Regions from separate parts of the Caballeronia sp. TF1N1 genome, predicted to be linked through region 1. Evidence: predicted binding sites of a transcription regulator. Region 1 holds the regulator's gene; the other holds the start of a gene.

Region 1 (7,541 bases):
ACGTTCGCGACCTCGGTCAGATTCATGTTCTGACGCACTGCTTCGCGCACGAAGCGCAATTGCTGGAAGTTCATTTCAGCCTCTCTTTATGCCGTTGCTTTTGTTTGTTGTGCCCCGTTCGCATCGCCTGCCGGGAAGACGCGCAACGCGCGCGGCACGGCGGTCGCGCCGTCGCCTACGTCGAGTCGCAGCGTGCGCCACGACTCGCGGTCGAGTTCCGCTTCGAGAATGCGCCCCGAGTTGCCTTCGAGTTCCACGCGCACGGAGCCGCCGAGCGTCACCACGCGCCGCACGCCGACCACGATGCCGTCGCGATGCGTGCCATCGACGGGATAGATCGCCAGATCGTGCGGACGCACGTAGGCCAGCGCGCGGCCGCTGAAATGCGCGGGCACGGCAATGGCCTGCGTGGCGCCATCGGCGACGAAGCCGTTGGCATCGACATGACCTTGCAGGCGATTGGCCGCACCGAGGAACTCGTAGACGAACGAGGTCTGCGGATGGTCATACACGTCTTGCGGGCTGCCCACCTGCTCCACGCGCCCGTGATTCATCACGACGATGCGATCCGCCACTTCGAGCGCCTCTTCCTGGTCGTGCGTGACGAAGAGCGTCGAGATATGCAGATCGTCGTGCAGACGGCGCAGCCAGCTACGTAATTCCTTGCGCACCTTGGCGTCGAGCGCGCCGAAGGGTTCGTCGAGCAGCAGCACTTTAGGTTCGACGGCAAGCGCTCGCGCCAACGCGATACGTTGACGCTGACCGCCCGACAGTTCGGACGGAAAGCGCTCCGCGAGCCAGTCGAGTTGCACGAGCTTCAACAATTCATGCACCTTCTCGCGGATGACGGCCTCCGTTGGCCGCTCGCGGCGCGGCTTCACGCGCAAGCCGAAGGCGACGTTCTCGAACACGGTCATGTGGCGGAACAGCGCGTAATGCTGGAACACGAAGCCGACTTGCCGCTCACGCGCGCCCACTTCGGCAACGTCCTCGCCGTTGAGCACGACCTGACCGGCATCGGCATATTCGAGGCCGGCGATCACGCGCAAGAGCGTTGTCTTGCCGCAGCCGGAAGGTCCGAGCAGCGCGACGAGTTCGCCCGACGGAAAATCCAGCGTGACGTTGTCGAGCGCGGTGAAGGTGCCGAAGCGCTTCTGCAGATTGCGAACGATGATGCTCATGATTGATCCACGCCTTCCATTTATACGGTTGCCTTCACGTCGCTCAGCGTGGCCGTCATGCGGCGCTCCGCGAGCAGCTTCAGCCCGAGCGTGACGAGCGCGAGCAATGCAAGCAGCGACGCCACCGCGAAGGCGGCCGAGAAGTTGTATTCGTTGTAGAGAATCTCGACGTGCAGCGGCATGGTGTCGGTCTGGCCGCGAATGTGGCCCGAGACCACCGAGACCGCGCCGAACTCGCCCATCGCGCGCGCGTTACAGAGAATCACGCCGTAGAGCAGGCCCCACTTCACGTTGGGCAACGTCACGCGCCGGAAGATCTGCCAGCCCGACGCGCCGAGCACGTGCGCGGCCTCTTCCTCGTCGTTGCCTTGCGCCTGCATCAACGGAATCAGTTCGCGCGCGACGAACGGGAACGTCACGAAGATGGTCGCGAGCACGATTCCCGGCACCGCGAAGATGATCTGCACATCGTGCGAAATCAGCCACGGTCCGAACCAGCCCTGCGCGCCGAACATGAGCACGTAGATGAGGCCGGAGATCACGGGCGACACCGAGAACGGCAAGTCGATGAGCGTCGTCAGAAGCGCCTTGCCGCGAAACTCGAACTTGGCGATGGCCCACGATGCCGCGAGCCCGAACACCACGTTGAGCGGCACGGCAATCGCGGCGGTCAAGAGCGTGAGCTTGATGGCCGACCACGCGTCCGGGTCCTTGAGCGAATCGAAGTAATAGTCGATGCCCTTCGCGAAGGCCTGCACGAACACGGCGACGAGTGGCACGACCAGAAACAGCGCGAGAAACACGAGCGCGATACCCGTGAGTATCCAGCGCACGGCGCGCGGTTCGGTGACGGGATTGAGCCGGTTGGTCTCGCCGCGCGCGGCGGTGTTCACGGGAAGCGCCTTGCTGTTTGGCGTGCTCATGCGTGACCTCCGCCCGGAGTTCCGGCATGCAGCGAGGGCCCCGCGGCCACCACGGGCGCCGCGCCCGTCTTGCTCGTGCGGCGTTGCAGGAACCATTGCAGCGTGTTGATGAGGAGCAGCATGAGAAAGGACACGCACAGCATCACGACGGCGATGGCCGTCGCGCCGGCATAGTCGTACTGTTCGAGCTTGGTGATGATGAGCAGCGACGTGATCTCCGATTTCATCGGTACATTGCCCGCGATGAAGATGACCGAACCGTATTCGCCGAGCGCGCGCGCGAACGCAAGCGCGAAACCGGTCAGAAGCGCGGGAAAGAGCGCCGGCAACACGACGCGGCGAAACGTCAGCCAGCGCGTGGCGCCAAGACATGCGGCGGCTTCTTCCTGCTCGCGCTCGAAGTCTTCGAGCACCGGCTGCACCGTGCGCACGACGAACGGCAAGCCGATGAACGTCAGCGCCACGAGCACGCCGAGCGGCGTGAACGCCACCTTGATGCCGAGCGGCGCGAGATACTGCCCGATCCAGCCGTTGCTCGCGTACACGGCGGCAAGCGAAATGCCGGCAACGGAGGTCGGCAGCGCAAACGGCAGATCGACGATGGCATCGACGACACGCTTGAACGGGAACGTGTAGCGCACGAGCACCCATGCGACCAGGAAGCCGAAGATCGCGTTGATGACCGCCCCGCCGAGCGCCGCCGTGAAAGTGAGCCGATACGACGCCAGCACACGCGGCCCGGTGACGGCGCGAACGAACTGCGCCCAGTCGAGCGTCGCGGTCTTGGCGAAGGTCGCCGCAAGCGGAATCAGCACCACGAGGCTCAGGTAAGCCACCGTGATGCCGATCGTCAGCCCAAAGCCGGGTAACGCACTCGGCTTTCGGAAAGTGAACGTTGTCATCTTTGCTTCATCCTTGATCGTCCTGCCTTCGGCGCCCGGGGGATAAGCGCACTGTTTTTTAGTCTCGTCATGCGCGGCCTTCTTTGCGGCCGCTTTCATTGCGACTCGAGCGCCTCGCGGCGCCCGGTCTCTTGCCTGCTTACTGCGGCTGATAGATCGAATCGAACACGCCGCCGTCCGCGAAGTGCGTCTTCTGCGCTTTGGTCCAGCCACCGAAGGTGTCGTCGATGGTGTAGAGCTTGAGCTTGGGGAACTGCTTGGTCAGCTCGGCGGGCACCTTGTCCGAACGCGGACGATAGAAATTGCGCGCCGCGATCTGCTGGCCTTCGTCGCTATACAGATACTTCAGATACGCTTCGGCCAGCTTGCGCGTGCCGTGCTTGTCGACGACCTTGTCCACCACCGCGACCGGCGGCTCGGCCAGAATGCTCACCGAAGGAACCACGATCTGGAACTTCTCCGGACCGAATTCCTTGAGCGACAGGAACGCCTCGTTTTCCCATGCGATCAGCACGTCGCCCTGACCGCGCTGCACGAAGCTGGTGGTCGCGCCGCGTGCGCCGGAATCGAGCACGCCTGCGTTCTTGTAGAGCTTGGTCACGAACTCCTTCGCGGTCTCTTCGTTGCCGCCGGGCTTGTGTTGCGCATACGCCCACGCCGCCAAATAGTTCCAGCGCGCGCCGCCCGAGGTCTTCGGGTTCGGCGTGACGATCGACACGCCCGGCTTGGTGAGATCGTCCCAGTCCTTGATGCCCTTCGGGTTGCCTTTGCGCACTAGAAACACAATGGTCGACGTGTACGGCGATGCATTGTCCGGCAGACGCTTCTGCCAGTCCGTCCCGACGATGCCCTTGGAGGCGAGCGCGTCGATGTCGTAAGCAAGCGCAAGCGTCACGACGTCTGCCTGAAGCCCGTCTAGAACCGCGCGCGCTTGGCCACCAGAACCGCCGTGAGATTGCTTGAAAGTGACCGTTTCACCGGTGTCCGCCTTCCACTTCTTCGCAAAGGCCTGGTTGAAGTCCTGATACAACTCGCGCGTCGGATCGTACGAGACGTTCAGAAACGACGTGTCCGCGTGCGCGGTGGCCGAGATTCCGAAACTCGCCGCCGTGATCGCCAGCGCGGCAAAGAGTTGTTTCGCGCCGCCCTTCAATCCAGCCCTGATGCTATGCATTCCCCGTTCTCCGTCTTATCGAATTGACGGAATCAGTCTAAAGGCGAGCTTATATGATTAGAAATAATTGTTTCTCACTTTTTTAGATGCAAAAGTGCTAAAGCGAGGTTTTTCGCAGTCCGAGGGACAAATAGCGACTGTTTGGGCGCGCTGCAGCCTTGTCAGTAAAGGATCTGGCGACGAACTTCAAGTAAAGCTTGAAAAGCGCGAAATACTGTATAAAAATACAGTCATCTGTCCATCCATACAGTGCGCCGAGGCTCCAGCAAGTGACCAAACCCTCAAAACTTACCGCGCGACAGCAGCAAGTGTTCGAGCTCATCCAGCGAGCCATCGACCGCACGGGCTTTCCGCCCACGCGTGCCGAAATTGCTGCCGTGCTTGGCTTCAGCTCCGCGAACTCCGCCGAGGAACATCTGCGGGCACTGGCGCGCAAGGGCGTGATCGAACTCGCGGCGGGTTCGTCGCGTGGCATCCGCCTGTTGGGAGGCTCCGCGCGCATCGACCGTTCGGACGATCTTCCGCATCAGTTCACCTTGCCGCATCAGAGCATCATGCAGTTGTCGCTTCCGCTGGTCGGGCGCGTTGCGGCGGGCAGTCCCATCCTTGCGCAGGAGCATATCTCGCAACACTACGCGTGCGACCCTGCGTTCTTTTCGGGCAAGCCCGACTATCTGCTGAAGGTGCGCGGCTTGTCCATGCGCGACGCGGGCATTCTCGACGGCGACCTGCTTGCCGTACAGAAGCGCAATGAAGCGAAAGACGGGCAGATCGTGGTCGCGCGTATTGGCGACGACGTCACGGTGAAACGCTGGAAGCGCCGGCCAGATGGCGTGGAATTGGTCGCGGAGAATCCCGACTACGAAAACATCTTCGTGCGCTCCGGCAGCGGCGACTTCGCGCTGGAAGGAATCGCGGTCGGGCTCATCCGCTCCGGCGAGTTCTAACGCACGACTCCAGCGCGCGGCGCGTCAACACCGCCGCCCGCTTCGCCTCCTCGCCCTCGCGCGACGCGGCACGTTTCAAAAATTACAAGCATGACGGCCACCGCTCGCGGCGTGCCGCGGTGCGTCCTATCGTCTGTCGTCCGCCGTCTGGAGAGTCATCATGGAACGTTTCGCCCGTTTGCTGCCCTTTCGTCAGTTTGGCCGTCTGCGTCATTTGCGCTCGCTGATCTCATGCGCCGTGGCGCGGCCTGAAGCGGCGCCCGATCTCTTCGACGAGATGCCCGCGTTGCCGTCGCGTCAACCCGCCTTCGCCCGTGTGTCGCTCAATAGCGCGGTGCATGCGGAATCGGAACAGCGCGCGCCGGTGCGGGTGTATCGCAGTGAGTCGCGGGTAATCATGGTCGGCAATATCGGCGAGGTGTCGCGCATGATCGACCGGTGTATCGACGAGGAACGCGCCGGCGTTAGCAGCGGCATTCTGGCCTGAGGGCGGTAGAGCGTTTGCCGAGTGAATTTGAGTTATGTGCAATGCAGGCAGTCCGCAATCTATCGGCTGCAAGGAATGAAGCTCGGGATATATCCGGCGTGAACATGGTCAATCGTTCTTTCATGTCACCCATGTCACGCCGGGGGTCGTTCCTTCGCATGTCCCGCACTACGCGTTATCTCGTCGTCACGCTCGTCATTCTCTTCATCGTTGCAGGGTTAAGCCTTGTCTATGCGTCGCCCTATATCGCACTGAACCGCGTCAAGCACGCGGCCGATGCGCGCGATGCACAGACCGTCAACGAATACGTCGACTTCCCCGCACTGCGTGAAAGTCTCAAAGAGCAAGTCGGCGCACTGCTGACGCGGCGCGTCGATATCCAGAAGAGCGGCAATCCGCTCGCGATCATCGGTGCAATGATCGGCGCGGCGCTCGTAGGGCCGCTGGTGGATTCCTACGCTACGCCCGAAGGCGTCGCCGCGATTTTGAATGGCATTCCGCCGCGGGGAGATCCAGGCGAGCATCCACCCGCCGTCGTGCCACCGGTTCGAGACGGTCAGGTGGCGGCGAGTTCACCGCCTTCGGAAGCGGCATCGAGCATGGTTGCGACTCAAGAACCGCCGCGACAACCACCGCAGACCACGGCCGGATATCGCAGCTTCGATACGTTCGTGGTGACCTACCAGCACGGTGCCGGCGATGCGCGGTACTCCGCGATCTTTCATCGGTACGGGTTGATAACGTGGAAGCTGATCGCGGTTGATTTGAACGGGTGAGTTCGTTGTTGGACAACCATTAAAGTGCCGGTAAGCGCTTCATGGCATTTTTTGCGGCGTTAAGCGTGCGCGGCCGTCACGCAAGGAGACGGCAGCTGGCGCTGATAGCGCAAAAGAGCACTGGCCGACGCAGGCCAGCCTCATCGCGCACACCTATCCTCAAACACTTACTTCGGCCCGGTTCGGCTTCGCCGCATAAGCCGCCTCATCTTCCGCTTCGGCCGACTCACCTGACTGACAAACCGCAACCAATATGCTGCATGACACGCGATCGAGCAGCGGTGTGTTGCCCGCGCCCATCCACCAGCGCGCGAGACCGCTGCGGCATCGATGGCCGACCACGACCAGATCGACCTTAAGACTTTCCGCCAGCGTGGCGATTTCATCGATCGGATGCCCGAATGCGAAATGGCCCTGCGCCTGCAAGCCGCGTTCGCGCAGCCACTCCACGCCTTCTTGCAGGATATCGCGTGCGGCATCCTCGAACCGTCCGCATGCCATGTCGGTCAGAAGACCGGCGCTTTGCGCAATGCTCGAACGCATATCCACCACCGCCAGCACGTGCGTCTCCGCGTTCAAGGCAAGCGCGAGATTTGCGCCCTGACGCAACGCCTTGCGGCCCTCTCTGGAGCCGTCGTAGCACAACAGGATTTTTCGATAGCCTGACATCATGATCTCCCTGCCGCGTAGCCGATGGTGTCGGCAAATCGAGTGCGGCGCATCTTCATCATGGTAGGTCGCCTCATGCGTGGCAACGATGGAAAACGCTTACACGGCAACAAGCGCTAGCGCACACCGTGCCAGAGGCGTGCGAGCCTTGCCGGACAAGCTTGCGGCGCCATTTGCCAAAACAACAGGAAGAAGCGATGCACGCTTCGATCACAGGAACGATGCATGCGCTTGCATGCAAAGCGCCGCGCTGGTGCATTGGATTACACTAGCCGGCTGAGTTTTCTCCTCGCAGGACCGCCGCATGACCGACATAAATCACCGAACTGGCGCGAACTCGAACGCGGCGCCAGCGATCGAATTCAGCGAAGTCAGAAAACATTACGGCGAGCGAAGTGTCGTCGATGGCTTGTCGTTCGACGTTCAGCCTGGCGAGTGCTTCGGCCTGCTCGGCCCGAACGGCGCGGGCAAGACGACGACGC
Region 2 (7,541 bases), on a different contig from region 1:
GTCGATACGGGGCCGGGCATCGCGGAAACGCTATTGCCGCGCGTATTCGACCGCTTCTTCAGGGCTAACCCTGATATCGAGGGTAGCGGGCTCGGCTTGTCTATCGTGAAGGCGATCGCGCAGCGCTACGGTGGCGATGTGTCACTTCGGAATCGCGATGACGGGCGGTCGGGCATCGTCGCTTCGATTGGCTTTCCGGTCGAGGAAAGCGGCGTGGCTACCGAGGCAAACGCCGCGACAGCCACCGCTTAAAAGGAATGGCCGCGCTGTTTTGTGCCTATTACAATGGGATCGCGTGCTGCGCGTGGGTGATGACCGCGTCAGCTTGGTCGCGTCAACGCGGTGTGCGGACTCAACATGCGAATCCTACTAATCGAAGACGACGTACAGATCGGCACCAGCCTGATGCGCGCCCTCAAGGACGTCGATTACGCCGTGGACTGGGTGCGCGACGGCCAGGCGGGCCGCGAGGCCATGGACGCCGCCGAATACACGGTAGTACTGCTCGATCTCGGCTTGCCCGGCATGTCCGGCCTCGAAGTGTTGCGTGGTGCGCGCACGGCGGGCAACGCGACGCCCGTGCTGATCCTCACGGCTCGCGACGACCTCGACACGCGCGTGCAAGGGCTCGACCTCGGCGCGGACGACTACCTCCTCAAGCCCTTCGACACGCCCGAACTGCTGGCCCGCATCCGCGCGGTGCTGCGCAGAAAGGCGGGTTATGCCACCTCGCGTCTCGGCGACGAATCGATCAATCTCAACCTCGACCAGCGCACGCTTACGTGCGGCGAGACATCCGGCGTGCTGTCGGCGAAGGAGTTCGCGCTGATGCACGCACTCATGGAGCGGCCCGGCACCATCTTTTCGCGCGATCAACTCGAAGACCGGCTTTACGGCTGGGGCAAGGAAGTCGAAAGCAACGCTGTCGACGTGATCATCCATTCGGTGCGCAAAAAGTTCGGCGCAGCGGTGATCCGCAACGTACGCGGCCTCGGCTGGACCGTGATGCTGGGACAGGCGGGACGCGACGAAGCGAAGTGAGGGCGTGTCACGCGTAAGGGTCGTCGGGGCGACGGGGGATCGATCCGCAGAAGGTCATGCTGTACGCGTGGTCGCTTTCCTCGACCTGACGCATGCGGCGCTCGAGTTCGGCGTGATCGCCCGACGAGGCAAAGTAGTCGTCGTGCGAATGGTCGTCGGTGGCGGAAAAGAATCTGGAAAGACGTTCGAACATGATGCGCTCCTTAGGCGGACGGTTGGCGACGGCCTGCGCTCGGAATACAGTATGGCTCGTCGATGGAAACCAGAATAAGGCGCGCGAATTAGCGTTGAATGATGGCTCGCACATGCAGTCGCCAGCACAGAGTTGAGCCTGCGAAACATGTACGCCAGCGCACGCGAATGGGCTGCCGCGTCGCACCATCGCGTGGTATCTTCTTTCACACAGGTTTCACACAAGGATGGATGTACAGCAGCGCGTTTGCCCTTTCCGTCGAACGTCTCTCGTGAACGCCGCCATGAACGAAGTGCCTCGTACTCTCAGTGCCCGCGACCGCGTCGAACTGCTTTGCTGGCTGACGTGCGGCAGCCTCGGTGCGTACTATCTCAACGGCGACTGGCCCGCGCCGTCATTTCATGTCGAAGCCGCGCGCAAGTGGCTCGATCGGCATCAACGCGAAGCCGACTGGCTTGCTATCGCCAAACTCTCTGCCATTGCACGCGATCTTGCCGCGCGACATTGCGCTATCCTCGAATCCGACTGGGCGCGCGAAGCGGTCGAAGAGATTTTGGACAGCGAAGACCTCAACTTCAATTCGGGCGTGGTGCGGCCCATTCTGGAGGATTGCCGCCGGGCGTTGGCGGAGAAGCGGGTTTCGGAGTAGACGATTAACGTACGCGAGTCGTGAGGGCGGTCGCGCCGCCAACCGCAGGCCGCTAGCGCCACGTGCTCTATCTAGCGAAATATAGGAAAGTATAAGGTAGTCGAGATATACTACGCTATATATTGTTATAGAGTCATAGTCATGGATCCGGTTCGGAACCCATTTGCGCCCGGCGCCGGTAGCCAGCCGCCCGCACTCGCTGGGCGCGAAGCAATCATCGAGGACGCACGTATCGCCATTGAACGCGCGGTGCTCTGTAAGCCCAGCCGTTCGCAAATGTTTCTGGGCTTACGCGGCGTAGGCAAGACCGTGCTGCTCAACGCAGTCGAAGCGCTCGCTAATCAGCGTGGCCACGTCACTTCCATGATCGAGGCGCCCGAGAACAAATCGTTGGGTGAGCAACTGCTGCCACGCATGCATCAAGTGCTTCGAAAACTGTCAGTCGCCGCGAATGCCAAGGCGAAGACATACGACGCGCTGCGAGCGTTGAGGTCGTTTGCCTCCGCATTCAAGTTGGAATATGGCGATGTCTCAATCGCGGTGGATCCCGAAGTAGGAGTCGCGGACAGCGGCGACCTCGAGAATGATCTTCCAGAACTGTTCGTGCGTATCGGCGAGGCCGCTAAAGCTGCCGGTAAAGCCTGGACGCTCCTGATCGATGAAGTCCAGTACCTAAGCGAAAAAGACTTAGCCGCTCTCATCGTGTCATTGCACAAGATCAACCAGGCGCGCTTGCCCGTGCTGTTTTTCGGCGCCGGCTTGCCACAGGTCGCGGCCCTGTCGGGACAAGCCAAATCGTATGCGGAGCGGCTATTTCACTACCCGGAAGTCGGTGCTCTGCCTGAGGACGATGCCAAGGCCGCGATCCGTCAACCAGTGAACGACGAAGGCGCCGTTATCGACGATGCTGCTCTGAAAGAGATTTTCCTCAAGACGAGAGGCTATCCCTACTTTCTGCAGGAGTGGGGCCATCAGTCCTGGAATCTCGCCGTCGGCGACACGATTACCGTAAGCGACGCAAGGCGCGCCGAGTCGACAACGCTCAAGCGTCTGGACGAAGGGTTCTTCAAAGTTCGCTTCGATCGCCTGACGCCCAAGGAACGCGAATACGTCATTGCCATGGCGAAATTAGGCAGTGGCCCTTATCGTTCGTCCGACGTTGCGGACGCGCTCGGCGAAACCCCGCAGAGTCTCGGTCCTCGCCGCGCGCAGATCATTAACAAAGGCATGATCTACAGTCCGTCCCATGGTGATATCGCGTTCACCGTGCCGATGTTCAATGACTACCTGATTCGCAATTTAAGCATTCTTGGCTGACCGGGCTGCGGATTTGCGCCGAGCGCCGCTAGGGACATAAGGCAGACTAGCGCGAATCACTGTATGAATGTACAGTATGCGCATTTTCCGCGTTCTTCGCGCCCGCGCATGTTTAGCCACGTCCTTCGCACGTCGTCGTCTTCCGGCCTTGTCGGCACGCGTCCGTTCTAGGCAATGGACACGCCCGCCACGCCCACGACTCGCCGTATCGCGCATCTGGACATGGATGCGTTCTTCGCCTCCGTCGAATTGCTGCGCTATCCCGAACTGCGCGGTCAGCCGGTGGTGGTCGGCGGCGGACGCAATGCCATTCCCGAGACGCTGGCCGATGGCACACGCCGCTTCAGAAAACTGCGTGATTACGCGGGGCGCGGTGTCGTCACCACCTCCACTTACGAAGCGCGCAAGTTCGGCGTGTTCTCGGCCATGGGCATGATGAAGGCCGCGCAACTCGCGCCCGACGCCATTCTTCTGCCCACGGATTTCGAGTCGTATCGCCATTACTCGCGGCTCTTCAAGACAGCCGTCGCGGCGTTCACGTCGCAGATAGAGAATCGCGGCATCGACGAGATTTATATCGACGTGACCGACATGCCGGGCGATTCCGCAAGCATCGGCCGGCGCATGAAGGACGCGGTGCACGAAGCCACCGGGCTTACGTGCTCGATCTGCATCGCGCCGAACAAGCTGCTGGCGAAGATCGGCTCGGAGCTCGACAAGCCCGACGGCCTGACCATCCTGACGATGGACGATCTCCCCACACGCATCTGGCCGCTCGCGGCGCGCAAGGTGAATGGCATCGGGCCCAAGGCGAGCGAAAGGCTGGCGGCGCTCGGTATCGCGACGGTGGGTGACATTGCCGCCGCCGACCTGGGATTTCTGCAGACGCATTTTGGCGGCACTTACGCCGCATGGCTCGCGCGTATCGCGCAGGGACAGGACGATCGGCCCGTGGTCGTGAGTTCGCAGCCGAAGTCGATGAGCCGTGAGACCACGTTCGAGCGCGATCTGCATCCGAAGAACGACCGCGCGAAGCTCTCCGAGGCGTTCACGGGGCTGTGCAAGAAAGTCGCCGACGACCTACAGCGCAAAGGTTACGTAGGCCGCACGGTCGGCATCAAGCTGCGTTTCGACGACTTCCGCACGCTCACGCGTGATCTGACCATTCCCGTTTCCACCGACGACCCCGTCGAGATTCGCCGCGCCGCTACCGAATGCGTGAAGCGCATTACGCTGGATCGACGGCTGCGGTTACTCGGCGTGCGCGTGAGCGCGTTGAGCGTGCGCGGAGAGGACGGCGGCTTCATCGAACCGATTCAAGTGGAACTGCCGTTCGACTGAGGCGTTAAGCGCCAAAGGGAATAAGCAAATCGCGGATCGTTCGTTGGCGGCACGGCCGCGACGAAGTAGATTGGCTGTCTTTGCGCCGTTCAAGAACATCGTGACGACCCTCGCACCGACCCTCGAAAGTTCGACCCAAGCCGCCGATCGATCCATCGACGAATCCATTCAAATTCGCGCCTTCGACGCGCCGCTCGGCGCCGAGGTCATCGGGCTCGATCTGAGCAAGCCGCTCTCGCAAGCCGATTTCGCGCGCATTCATCGCGCGCATCTCGATCATCACGTGCTCGTGTTTCGCGACCAGCGCATCACGCCGGAACAGCAGGTCACGTTCAGCAAGCGCTTCGGGCCGCTGCAAATTCACGTGCTCAAGCAGTTCGCGCTCGCCGGGCATCCGGAAGTGCTGATCGTTTCCAACGTGCTCGAAAACGGCAAGCCGATCGGTCTCGGCGATGCCGGGCACTTCTGGCACTCGGACCTCTCGTACAAGGAAACGCCGAGTCTCGGCTCACTGCTGCATGCGCAGGAGTTGCCGAAAGTTGGCGGCGATACGCTGTTTTCGAATCAGCATCTTGCGTGGGATACGTTGCCCGAGCATCTGCGTCGCGCAGTCGAAGGACGCCGCGCGGAGCATACCTATCTTGCCAAATACGCCGAGTTGCAGAAACGCAGTCCGTGGCGCCCGAACCTGACGCCCGAGCAAATCGCGCAGGTCAAACCGGTGGTGCATCCCATTGTGCGGACGCATCCGGAGAACGGGCGTCGCGCGCTTTTCGTGAGCGAGCACTTCACCACGCGCATCATCGACATGCCGGAAGACGAGAGCCGCGCGCTCCTCGACGAAATCTTCGCGCATAGCGTGAAGCCGGAGTTTCTTTACCGCCACGAGTGGCGCAATCACGACATGGTGTTCTGGGACAACCGCTCGGTCATGCACTTGGCCGCCGGCACGCCCGACGACGAACGCCGCAAGCTGTATCGCACGACCATTGAAGGCGACGCGCCGTTCTGAGCGCTTATTTCACGGGGTTTTCTCACATGCATTCTCGTTTCGGGAAGCGTTCGTTGCGCGTGCTCGCCGCCGCGCTCGTCGTCTCGTTGGGCTGTTCGGCGACCGCGCAGGCGGAAGGCACGTTGCGCGTGGCCGAGCAATTCGGCGTGGTTTATCTGCTGCTCAACGTGGCGCGCGATCAGAAATTCATCGAGCAGGAAGGCAAGAAGCAAGGCGTCGATATCAAGGTCGATTGGGCCAAGCTCTCGGGTGGCGCGAGCATCAACGACGCGTTGTTGTCCGGCTCCGTGGATATCGCGGCGGCAGGCGTCGGTCCGTTGCTCACGATCTGGGATCGCACGCACGGCAAGCAGAACGTGAAGGGCGTGGCGTCGCTTGGCAATCTGCCGTATTACCTCGTATCGAACGATCCGCGCGTGAAGACCATCGCCGATTTCAGCGATAAAGATCGAATAGCGGTGCCGGCCGTGGGCGTCTCGGTGCAGTCGCGCATTCTGCAATTCGCGTCGGCCAAGCAATGGGGCGACAAGCAGTACGATCGCCTCGACAAGCTCACGCAAGCGGTGCCGCATCCGGACGCGGCGGCGGCCATCATCGCGGGCGGCACGGAAATCAACGCGCACTTTGGCAATCCGCCGTTCCAGCAGCAGGAACTCGCGGGCAATCCGAAAGCGCATATCGTGCTCAACTCGTATGACGTGCTGGGTGGGCCGAGTTCGGCCACCGTGCTCTATGCAACGGAGAAGTTCCGCAATGAGAACCCGAAGACGTATCGCGCTTTCGTCGATGGCCTCAACGATGCGGCGCGCTTCGTCACCGCCAATCCCGAGAAGGCGGCCGACATCTATTTGCGCGTGAACAACGCGAAGCTCGACCGTGATCTGCTCCTCAAGGTCATCAAGGACCCTGCTGTGCAGTTCAAGGTCCAGCCGCAGAACACCTTTCCGCTTGCGCAGTTCATGCATCGCGTGGGCGCGATCAAGAACGATCCCAAATCGTGGCAAGACTACTTTTTCGACGATCCCGTGACGCGCGGCGGCAGTTGATATCGAGTTGATATCGTGCTGACTGCTTTCCATATTCGCAAAGATTGGTTAGGCGAACGTGCCGCCCTGACTATGCTTGAGGATTGCATTCAGGCATAAGATCATGGCGGCGAATCCCCAAGCCATTTATCCGCGCGAACCCCAGCCCGAAGCCGGGACGAGCGACAAGCTGCTGTCGGCCAGAAACGTTTCTCTCGAATACCGCACGCCCGAAAGGCTCGTGCGGGCCACGCACGATGTCAGCTTCGACGTCTATGGCGCCGACCGCTTCGTGCTGCTCGGCCCTTCGGGCTGCGGCAAATCCACCTTGCTGAAGGCCGTCGCGGGCTTTATCGAACCGGTGTCGGGCAGTATCGAAATAGCCGGTGAGCGCGTGAAGGGGCCGGGCGCGGATCGTATCGTCGTGTTCCAGGAATTCGATCAGTTGCCGCCGTGGAAGACGGTGCTGCAAAACGTCGCGTTTCCGCTGCGCGTCGCGCGCAAGCTCAGTCGCGCCGAGGCACGCGAACGCGCGCTCCATTATCTCGACAAGGTAGGTTTGGCGCGTTTCGCGGATGCCTATCCCCATACGCTCTCGGGCGGCATGAAGCAACGTGTGGCGATTGCACGCGCGCTTGCCATGCAGCCGCGCATTCTGCTGATGGACGAGCCCTTCGCCGCACTCGATGCACTCACGCGCCGCCGCATGCAGGAAGAGTTGCTGCGTCTGTGGGGCGATGAGCGCTTCACACTCATGTTCGTCACGCATTCGATCGAAGAGGCGTTGATCGTCGGCAATCGCATCTTGTTACTGACGCCGCATCCGGGACGCGTGCGCGCCGAACTGAATAGCCATCAATACACGCAGGAAAGTCTGGGTCGCGGGGAGTTTCAGCAAAGCGTCGCGCGCATTCATCGCTTGCTGTTCGAAGAGGAGGCCGCGCAATGAGCACGCCGCATCTC

What was found. Region 1 encodes LexA, which represses DNA repair genes until DNA is damaged. Its sites were predicted from a motif close to ACTGTATNNNNATACAGT; they were not measured.
Region 2: a site for LexA is predicted at 3,259-3,276, ahead of dinB (DNA polymerase IV). Genes of this name have one in related genera too.

Annotation. Positions count from the first base shown of each region.
Region 1 is NZ_CP084626.1:1,532,169-1,539,709, forward strand. Features, by position in the region: gene LDZ28_RS07070 (CysB family HTH-type transcriptional regulator) at 1-74, opposite strand, end outside; gene LDZ28_RS07075 (sulfate/molybdate ABC transporter ATP-binding protein) at 87-1,181, opposite strand; gene cysW (sulfate ABC transporter permease subunit CysW) at 1,202-2,104, opposite strand; gene cysT (sulfate ABC transporter permease subunit CysT) at 2,101-3,006, opposite strand; gene LDZ28_RS07090 (sulfate ABC transporter substrate-binding protein) at 3,146-4,180, opposite strand; gene lexA (transcriptional repressor LexA) at 4,450-5,127, shown strand; gene LDZ28_RS07100 (hypothetical protein) at 5,288-5,614, shown strand; gene LDZ28_RS07105 (DUF2939 domain-containing protein) at 5,773-6,390, shown strand; gene LDZ28_RS07110 (universal stress protein) at 6,550-7,059, opposite strand; gene nodI (nodulation factor ABC transporter ATP-binding protein NodI) at 7,364-7,541, shown strand, end outside.
Region 2 is NZ_CP084627.1:1,218,766-1,226,306, reverse strand. Features, by position in the region: gene LDZ28_RS19650 (HAMP domain-containing sensor histidine kinase) at 1-252, shown strand, start outside; gene LDZ28_RS19645 (response regulator transcription factor) at 358-1,041, shown strand; gene LDZ28_RS19640 (transcriptional regulator) at 1,049-1,234, opposite strand; gene LDZ28_RS19635 (hypothetical protein) at 1,518-1,883, shown strand; gene LDZ28_RS19630 (ATP-binding protein) at 2,025-3,200, shown strand; gene dinB (DNA polymerase IV) at 3,375-4,541, shown strand; gene LDZ28_RS19620 (TauD/TfdA family dioxygenase) at 4,696-5,553, shown strand; gene LDZ28_RS19615 (ABC transporter substrate-binding protein) at 5,580-6,599, shown strand; gene LDZ28_RS19610 (ABC transporter ATP-binding protein) at 6,703-7,527, shown strand; gene LDZ28_RS19605 (ABC transporter permease) at 7,524-7,541, shown strand, end outside.